3 regions of the Desulfosarcina variabilis str. Montpellier genome follow, and region 3 is predicted to be linked to each of the others. Evidence: riboswitches for the same ligand, from Rfam matches in the RefSeq annotation. Region 3 holds a riboswitch; each other region holds the start of a gene.
The links. A riboswitch is a leader RNA that binds a small molecule or an ion and turns the genes downstream of it on or off. The one in region 3 is predicted to bind cobalamin.
Positions count from the first base shown of each region.

Region 1: another riboswitch for cobalamin. It lies ahead of Dvar_RS37240 (radical SAM protein); the one in region 3 lies ahead of Dvar_RS24345 (carbon-nitrogen hydrolase family protein).
Region 2: another riboswitch for cobalamin. It lies ahead of Dvar_RS38110 (methyltransferase); the one in region 3 lies ahead of Dvar_RS24345 (carbon-nitrogen hydrolase family protein).

Region 1 is NZ_CP159846.1:8,235,464-8,238,738, reverse strand. It holds gene Dvar_RS37260 (hypothetical protein) at 1-15, opposite strand, end outside; gene Dvar_RS37255 (TonB-dependent receptor plug domain-containing protein) at 18-188, opposite strand; gene Dvar_RS37250 (LuxR C-terminal-related transcriptional regulator) at 339-1,280, shown strand; gene Dvar_RS37245 (hypothetical protein) at 1,434-1,631, shown strand; cobalamin riboswitch at 1,810-2,034, shown strand; gene Dvar_RS37240 (radical SAM protein) at 2,163-3,176, shown strand; gene Dvar_RS37235 (carbon-nitrogen hydrolase family protein) at 3,237-3,275, shown strand, end outside.
Region 2 is NZ_CP159846.1:8,440,332-8,443,606, reverse strand. It holds gene Dvar_RS38120 (AAA family ATPase) at 1-241, shown strand, start outside; gene Dvar_RS38115 (hypothetical protein) at 242-799, shown strand; cobalamin riboswitch at 867-1,214, shown strand; gene Dvar_RS38110 (methyltransferase) at 1,499-2,233, shown strand; gene Dvar_RS38105 (DUF2089 family protein) at 2,327-2,632, shown strand; gene Dvar_RS38100 (hypothetical protein) at 2,625-3,266, shown strand.
Region 3 is NZ_CP159846.1:5,388,741-5,392,015, reverse strand. It holds gene Dvar_RS24360 (DUF2162 family putative transporter) at 1-371, shown strand, start outside; gene Dvar_RS24355 (MotA/TolQ/ExbB proton channel family protein) at 368-1,009, shown strand; gene Dvar_RS24350 (DUF2149 domain-containing protein) at 978-1,343, shown strand; cobalamin riboswitch at 1,400-1,586, shown strand; gene Dvar_RS24345 (carbon-nitrogen hydrolase family protein) at 1,792-3,275, shown strand, end outside.

The DNA.
Region 1 (3,275 bases), 2.8 Mb from region 3:
ACCGTCGGTTTCCATCCTCAACACCTCCTGCTGCTGCCCATGCCCCGGATGTCCGTGGAGAACCATCCTCCCGGCCCGGTCTGCCCCCGGTTGTCCATGCCGGGAATTCCCCGCAGCAGATCCAGTACGTTGTTGCTGGAAGAATTGGCGATATCCTCACTGCCAATAACCTCCACATCGGCATATATTTCGGTTATTGTCGAATTTGAACGAGAGTTTGCAAAACATGCCTAAAATGAACATTGTTCCATAATAAGAATGCTTTTGACTTGTCAACTGAAATATGATCCTTTTTGGTTATTGGAAAAACGTGCACATTGATCGATGGAGACACGACCATGGCGAAGCTATCGCCCAGACCGGCGGCCTTGAAAAGCCGCAGAAAAAAAGCGAAAAGCCAGTACTCAAAAGATTTGTTAATGCAAAACGACAATCTACTTGCCCGGACAATCCTTGATTCGTTGTCCGCGCATGTGGCTATTTTGGACGAGAACGGCTTTATTCTGGAAACCAACCGGGCCTGGAAACGATTTGCCCACCAGAATCAGTTGCGCATGCGGCCGGAAACAAAAAACCTCAACTATCTTGAAATTTGCGATAGTGCCGCTGCCGAAGAGGGGGGGGAGTCGAATGTGGCCAAGGGCATTCGTGATGTAATCGCCGGCGGCTTGGAGGAGTTTGTCCTGGATTATCCCTGTCACTCACCTGACGAGCAGCGTTGGTTTTACATGCGGGTGACCCGGGCCAGAGGACCGGGCCCCATGCGCATTGTCGTCAGCCATGAGAATATCACGGCCCTCAGACAGACGGAAAACTGGCTGCGCGACAGCAAGGAAGCCTTGCATCAGGAAAAGAAAAAGCTCGAAGAGGCCAACACGGCCCTGAAAGTCCTTTTACAGAGAACGGAAGCGCATCGGCAGGATATGGAAGCCGACGTGATTGATAACCTGCATCGGCTGATTCGCCCGGTGCTCGCTCGGCTAACCAAGATGAAACTGCAAGGGCCGGCCCAGGCGTTGATCGCCAGCCTGGACAAACGCTTGGCTGAATTGACCCGGCCGTTTTTAAGACGGCTGTCCACCCTTGAATCCGTGTTGACGCCCCAGGAGATCGAAGTCGCCTCTTTAATCCGGGAGGGGCTGAGCACCAAAGAAATCGCCGCCCAACTCCATCTTGAGATCACCACGGTGAATTTTCACCGGCGCAACCTGCGTAAAAAACTGAGCCTCAGCAACACCGCCACGAATTTGCAATCCTTTCTGATGAACCTGACACAGTGACGGTTTTTGCCCGTCAGTAGACCGTCATTCTTCAGGGATTGTCTGTTTGCCGCCTTGTTTGTATAAATTATCCATCAGTCAAGGTCTCTGGCCAATTGCCAATCATCGACGATTAACTGGCAATTCTACCGCTTTCAATCAAAGGAGGACATTATGATCTGCTCACTTACCAATAATATCGATGCCGCTGTTTTGAAGACAATTAACGATCTTGAAAAGGATCTGGGAAAAACCCTTCTGGCCTTCAGCTGTCATGCGTTGAAACCGTCGGCCCTGAGTGCCGATGAACTGCAGAAAGTTCAGGATACGGAAAAGAAATTGGGGGTTTCTCTGGTGGCCGTAGAGGCCTAAGCCGACAAACCGCTTATAATCGGAAAACGGCTCAACACGGTTAATTAAATATTCTTTATTTGCCGTGTTCGAGCCGTTTTTTTTTGCTGGCGGGCTTAATCCAGGCATTTTCAAAACCTTTCCAAGAATCATCACACCGGTGTTGACAATCCGCCTTTCTCCAGCTATGCATATCAGCTAACCACAATCAGATTCGGGTTTGACGAGGTTGGGATAGATAAAAGACCCAACCACCGTGATGAAAAGGGAACACCGTGAAACTCGGTGACGGGCCCGCCGCTGTAATCGGTGACGAAGGCTGCCATATTTACCACTGTCTCTAAAAAGAATAAGTGAGATGGGAAGGGGCCGCCGGTAGGATGATCCGAAAGTCAGAAGACCTGCCTGAATCGTAACACGTTGATGTGCAATTGGCGCTTCGGGTGACGACGAGGCAATCGTTTATACCCCAACCATTTCGCGGAAGAGCAGGGCCGACGCGGATCGATTTATCGATCCGTTTTTTTGTCTATTTTTTACTACGAATCTATTATGGCCATCCGGTATCTAATTCTTTCACTCACCAGTCGCTGCAACCTGCGTTGCGTTTACTGCTACAACGGCGAGGGGAACGGCAAAACCGTGGATATGCCCGAAGCGGTAATAGCGCAGGCGATCCAGGAGGTAGCGTCCCAAAAAGAGCCGTTTCATCTTCAGCTGACTGGTGGTGAACCAACCCTGGTGGCGGAATCTATAGAAAAAGCGCTTGTCCTGGCGTACGATACCGGACGCTGCCGTAGCCTGGGCATCCAGACCAACGCCACTTGCCTGACACCGGATCTTTTAAGGCTTTTCAAAACCCATGATGTGCAGGTGGGGGTCAGCTTGGACGGGCCGCCCGCAATTCATCAACAGCAACGCGGTATGGCTGCCGAGACCCTGCGCGGGTTGCAGATGTTGGAAGCCGCCGGTATCCCTTTCCGGGTGACCACGGTGGTTACCCAGACCAATGCTGACGCGCTGGACCGGTTGGTGCTGACCCTGGCAGGATTTGGCTGTGCCCGGGGCATCGGGCTGGATCTGTTGGTGGGAAAAGGGCGCGCCGGCGCGTTCGGTGCTGTGGCACCGGCGGATGCATCAACCCTTGAAAAGGGGCTTTTCCGCATGCTGGACGTGTTGGCGGATGTTAACCGTTGCAGGTCATTGCCTATCCGTTTGCGCGAACAGGATTTGATCGTTGGAAAAACCAAGAAAAAACCTGTTTTTTGCCATGCCTGTCGGGGAGAAAGCCTGGCTGTTGATCCGGACGGAGGGCTTTACCCTTGCGGGCAGACCCTGGGGGATGAGACCTTTTCCGCCGGTACCATCTGGCAGCCGCAATACGACCGCCTCACATCGCTTCGGGAATTCAAGCCTTTGGGGGTATCCTGTAACAGTTGCGACATTGCGGCGGTGTGCCCTGGCGACTGCCCCAGCCGGCTGTATTATAACCGTAAGATTAATGCGGACCTCATTTGCACGGTATACAGAACAATTGATAATGGAAAATGGAGAATGAAAAATTAAAGAGCCGGAAACCACAAACCTTGGACAAGCAACAAAAAACCATAATGCTGTGAGATTAAGATGAGTAAAACTTTGAGAATTGCTCTGCTGCATGCCGCC
Region 2 (3,275 bases), 3.1 Mb from region 3:
CCCCCAAGGCAGTGTCTTGCAATGGCACGCGATCAGCAGTCGTCCCCGTTTCAATGTCAAACACTATCCTACCCCTTTCTCAAAACGGGAGCTATCCAAATTATCCGCAGTGTATAAACACTTGATCATCGATACGCCACCGGCGCTGTCCGGCGTGACCCAATCGGTCCTAAAATATGCCGACCTGGCGATCATTCCCGTGGCACCCATACTCCTTGAAAACACACAAAGAAGGAGATGAATGATGGCGAACTCACTTTCAATTGCACTTGAAAAAGTGCACTCCGGTGTAGGTCAGGGCAGTGTTTTAGAGCAGATCGATAAACGCTACCGTAAGCAACAACGATTGACCCTGTTTGGAATGCTTGAACAGATTGATAATAATAAAATAAACGATTTTCCTGTAATCCTTTATAAACATATTGCGCAAAACGGGAAAAAACAGCCGGCGTTGTTGCGATTTTTTCTCCCGAAATGGAAAAATCATGATGAAATTTTCTGGCAAGCGCTTGGAGATTATATAATTCTGGCAGTGCATCGAGTGAAAGATCTAGAATTTGATAGGATCAGAGGCCGGTTGAAATTGGAATACTTTGCTAAGATCAAAGGCCGAATTAAATATCCGAACGATATTCAGGCGATCATCAAAAAAATAGCTTTCCTTGTCGATACCGAAGCTTTACCGACAGATTTTACCCGCTTCAGAAGAATGGCAGAACGGCGTGGCAGTTTGGGCGAAATGAGCAAAGAACAAGCGGCTGTAATTGGGGCCGCGTTAAAGTTTATTGAAATCAGATAGGTGTATAGTGGGCATCTTGAACGGTCTGTTGGAATGAACCTTGACAATCCTGGGTATTTATATAATTAATAACATTCTCATATAAGGTGCGCCACGGCGCGTAAAAGGGAATTCCGTGAAAATCGGAAGCGGTCCCGCCGCTGTAATCCCGATCCTTCGTTTTGAGAGCCTGTTTTAGAAGTCTGGATCAGGCCCGATAACAAGGCGGAAAGTGGCTCGAAAGCGGAGCATATATGGCATATGTGAGCATTTTGAGACAATTTCCAACGCCGTTAGCGGGCCTTAGACGGGTTGATTAAACAGGCTCCAAGGAACCTTTACAACAGGGAAACGCCACTGTCGCTCGACCGGGTGATGGGAAGGCTGTTGTGAAGGCGGGAGAGCCAGAAGACCTGCCTTAGTTTGCCGACTATCTGCGATGAACAGTGGCAGTGTATTTTTGCTGGGTGAAGAAAACGGGTGTTACCCTTCATGCATGGTTTGTGTGTGAGGGGTTTTTTATTTTTATCGCGGCCCTAATACAGCTTTAACTTTTCTTTGCTTTGAATCTCCTTTCTGCTCTGAGCGCCGCTTCTGCTGGTCGTCAATGTTGTAATCAGTCCAATCCATCACTGTTTTTGTCCGCGATGCAATAACGGTTTTTATCCAATGCAATGAATTTGCATCGCCAAACGATCACACCAACCAAAGGAGGAATTTATGGACCAGGACGCTTATGAAATTGCCTTTCCCGACAATGCTCAAGACCTGGACCAGAACGAGGAATTCATTATCCTGCAGGCTGAAAAGGGCCACGAGAAAGTGATGCTGCACGATTACCAGCGGTTTTTTGAGGTACCCGGCCTTTACGAAGAAGTCTACAAACGCCTGAAGTGTTGTTCGCCGCAGATGCTCTGCGGTTTGCTCAACAAAGCCATGGACGCCCATGAAAATGATAGCGATGCACTCCGGGTACTTGATTTTGGGGCCGGAAACGGTGTCGCCGGTGAACGCCTGAAAGAAAACGTCGGGTGTGAAACCATTGTGGGCGTTGATATCATCGAGGAGGCAAAAGAAGCCGCCTTAAGAGACCGGTCGAAGCTTTACGATGACTATCTGGTGGCCGACTTTACCGACCTGGATAAAAAGGAAAAAGACATCCTCGAATCCTATGATTTCAATACCCTGTTCTCGGTGGCGGCCTTGGGCTACGACCACATCGGCACCGAGGCATTTTTAAACGCCTTTGAAATCGTCTCCGAAGATGCCTGGATCGCTTTTAACATCAAAGACCGTTTTCTCTCCGAGGAAGATTCCAGCGGATTCAGGGATACCATCCGTGACTTGGTGCAAGAACGGTTGCATATCATTGAATCCCAACGCTATGTACACCGACTTTCCATTTGTGAAGAACCGCTTTACTACATTGGTGTGGTTGGAAAGAAAACCGAGTAGCCTGTCTAAATATTTCGCGAATAATATTGACAAAAAGTTAGTTGTCTTTTAATAATGTGTAACTCTAAATAAACATTATTAAAGGATCGTGCCTTGATTCGCAAACAATTGCCAATCATTTGCCCCAGTTGTCAGGGCTTGCTCAAAGTCCAACGCCTCGCATGCGATACATGTGAAACAACGGTTGGCGGCAGTTTCGATCTGCCGATACTGGCGCGGTTGCCAAGTGAAGACCAGGATTTCATCATCCGGTTGATCGAGGCCAGCGGCAGCTTGAAGGAAATGGCCCGTGTTTACGGGCTTTCCTATCCCACCATACGCAACCGTTTGGATTCGCTGATTGATAAGATCGCTCAAATCAAGAAGAACACTGATGCCGAGGAGGATGGTGATGCATGAAGGCGTATGGGAAAAAGGCCCTGGCAGGCGCATGGAAATCAGCCGCTGGCTGTTCAATCCGTTTTACTATGTGGCTGGGGCAAAGGCATTGGTGATTGGACTGCTTGCTCTTTTACCAACCGGTATTTTGGGTTTTTTGGGGGGAACCCGTTTTGACGGTATTCTCGATTTTCACCTGGGACTTCCGCCACTGTCCATATGGGGTCATATCACCGAAAATTTATTGTCGTGGTTGCTGCTTGGCATGCTTTTGTTTTTGGCCGGCAAAATTGTTTCCAAAAGCAGGCCGCGTTTGATTGATGTGTTCGGTACGCAAGCCCTGGCGCGATTCCCCTATCTGTTGTTATCGCTGGTGGCGCTGATGCCCGGCGCCAATCGATTCACTCACGCGCTATTAGAGGGCCACGCGTTGTGGAATCAATTTTCCGCTGACATGGCGGCTTTCCTTTTTATGGTTTGTTTCGGACTGGTGATGCTGGTCTGGATGGTTTTACTCATGTACCGGGCCTTTGCCTTGAGTTGCAATGTCTCGGGAGCCGTTGGCGTAACCGTTTTTGTTGTTACTCTTGTTGCCGGAGAGATTATTTCCAAAATACTCATTTACCATTTGTTTCCCATCGTCATGGTTGCCTAATTGAAAAAA
Region 3 (3,275 bases):
TGATCTCATCGGCTTTTCTGATCACCTGTTTTCCGGATCATCCGAAGATTATCGTATTTAGCCTTTACCTGGCCTTTCTCGTTGTGGGCCTTGCCAGCATGGTGCTGGTCAGCCGCTTCCAAGCGTGGGCAATGGTGTCCTCCGAGGCTTTTCTGGGTTCAGCCATGCTGCTGGTGGCAACCTATTTTCTGGTGTCGGTGACGGTCATGCCCCAATTTGGCGATCTGGATAAGGTTTATCGCCTGGCCTGCTGTCCGGGTGAGGAACCGTCAACGCGCCTATCCCATCTGATGGGGATGGTCGCTGTCGCTGCCCTGACCTTTGGTGCCGGTTTCGGGGTAACAATAAAAAAGATAAGGAGACTGACATGATTGACCTGGGCGCCCTGCTCAAAACCTTTATCTACCTGATTTCCTCTTCTCTGCTTTATCCGGTGCTGTTGTTGCTCGTGGTGTTGACGCTGGTGATCATCGTCTATGGCGGATCTTTTTTTGCCGAATGGCTGTCCCGCATCCGCCTGAAAGATGCCTCCCCGATAGCGCTTCCGGCGCTTCTTAAATCAGGCGCATGCAAAGACGTTGTTTCCCATCGCGTTAACCGATATCTCGGGGATCTGAAGCAAGCCAGAACAAAAGATGATGATACCGATACGATCGTGGAGAACCTGTTGCAGGAGACCTCCCTGAGACTCTGGAGATCCATGGACCGCCTGAGGATTCTGGTCCGGGCGGCGCCGTCCCTGGGCCTGATCGGGACCCTGATTCCCATGGGTACGGGGCTGGCCGCGTTGGGGCAGGGCGATATGACCAAACTGACCACGGATCTGGTGATTGCTTTTACGACGACGGTTGTCGGCCTGGCCATCGGTACCCTGGCTTTTTTCATCTACACGATCAGGCGACGCTGGATCGAAGAGGATGTAAAAAACATGGAGCTGGCCACCGAGCTGATCATGAACGACCAAAAACGAGGCGGGTATGAAATACTTAAAACAGCGGCGAATGAGTAATCGCAGCAAGGGGTTTGGCGATCCGGCCTTCCGGGACGATGATCCCATGACCGGCGTGGCCAACCTGTTTGACATCGGCCTGGTTTTTATCGTGGGGCTGCTGATGACGCTTTTCAGTGCCTATCGGCTTCAGGATTTGTTTGATCAGACCTCTCAGATGACCATCATGAAGCAAAAGGCATCCGGTGAAATGGAAATCATCACCAAGCAAGGTACAAAAATCAAGGCCACCCGCATAAGCGGAGAAAAGGCCAAGGGCATGGGTGCGCGTCTGGGGGTGGCCTACCGGCTGGAGGATGGCGCCATGGTTTACGTGCCGGATAATAAAAACTAAGGCGAACGGTTTTATATTTTCCTTGACCGCTGATGCCATTTTGGCTTAGACAAAAAACTTTACATTTGTGTCCAGGTGCTCATTTGAGCTTAAAAGGGAACTCCGTTGAAATCGGAGACAGGCCCGCTGCTGTGATCGGGGACGAAATCCGTAATACACCACTGTTTGACTGATAAAATGGGAAGGTGCGGAGAGTAGAGTGATCCGAAAGTCAGAAGACCTGCCGGATCAGCATCGCAGATCATCCACGAAACAGGGTGCAAGCGAATGATTTTTGAGGATAAAAAAGGGATATCCCCGGATCGAGAGGTGTGTCGGTTCGGGGTTTTTTATTCAACGTTCGGATTCAATTTCTTCACCCTTAACAGGAGCCGTTGTGAAAGGTAGAACACAAACTGTTGGCGTCCGCACACTCCTGATGGTTTTAATTTTTTTATTTGGCGGGACAATGGTCCAAGGATGCGCCAACCGTCTTTTTACCATGGTGGATCAAGCGTCTGACCAGCAACCGGCCAGCATGAAACTGGCTCTGATTCATTTTGCCGCAGACCATAAAAAGCCTCATCAGAATCTCGCCGCGTTGGTCAGTCTGAATCGTCAGGCTGCGGAATCCGGCGCGTCACTGATCCTCAACACCGAAATGGCCGTGAGTGGCTACTCGTTTAAATCCCGTCAGGATATCGCCCCGTATGCGGAAACCGACCAGGGGCCGACCATCCGTGCCATGAGCGAGGTGGCCGCCAACTACAATGTGTATATCGGCATCGCTTTTGCCGAGCGTGATCCAGCCACGGATATCTTCTATAATGCCGCGGTCCTTTTGGGGCCCGACGGTCAGCCAATCACCAAATATCGAAAAATACTCGCCGAAAGACGCTGGGCCCGGGCAGGCAGCCCAGTTCAGCAGGGCATGGCCGATACCCCTTGGGGACGGGTCGGGATTGCCATTTGTGCGGACAGTTACAGCGGTCTGATCACCCGGACCATGGCCCTAAAATCCGTGGATCTGCTTTGGGTGCCGGCCAACTGGCCGGCAGTGGGCGGACTTGACCCGATGACGGTCTGGCGGGCCAGGGTGCTTGAAAACGGCTTTTACCTGGCGGCTTGTAACCGGACCGGCAAGGACCTGACCATGGATTGTACCCAGGCCGTATCCTGTGTGCTGGATCCAATGGGACGGGCCATATTTGCAGGGGCTCACGAGACCTCCCGGGTGTTTATGGCCGATATCCCTCTGGATGCATACGGCAAATGGGCTGATGTACAACGTGTTTCAAGAATGCAGAAGAGAGATTTGGGCTACTACCGGCCGATTTATCTCCAGCCCTGGATGGCGGACTTTACCGGCTTTCATCATCTTCCCGAACCGGGGCTTTTGCATATCCATTGTCTTGTACCAACAGACGAAGGGCTGACACCTGACACGCTTTCTTCACAGATTGAAACACATACGCAAAAGCGACCGGCCCTGTGGGTGCTGCCGACCATCAATGAGAACGATGCGGATGAGGCGCAGCTGACAGCCATTGCTGAACAATACCATGTGGCCATGGCAACCGTTTTTAGCCGATCGACCGGCTTGTCGCAGCGGGTGTTGATCACCGCTGATGGGGTGCGCTCGTTCATGCATGATGTTGCCGAGACACAAACCAGCGCCAAGGAATTCCCCTTCAAGATCCAGCATGTCGGACCGGCGGCCATTGCCATGGCACCGGTGGACGCATTCGCACATCCGGAGCTGGCCGTCACGCTTTCCAAACTGGGCAGTGATTTGGTGGTCGTTTGCGGTGATGACATAAGTGACAATGATTATCTGCTCAGCCGAATCAAGGCCCTGGCCGGTATCGCCGTGGTGGCCGGTTCGAACAAAGGTGCGCAGATCACCGGGGTGCACGATCACCATTTTAACTGGGAACATGAAGAATTGAACCA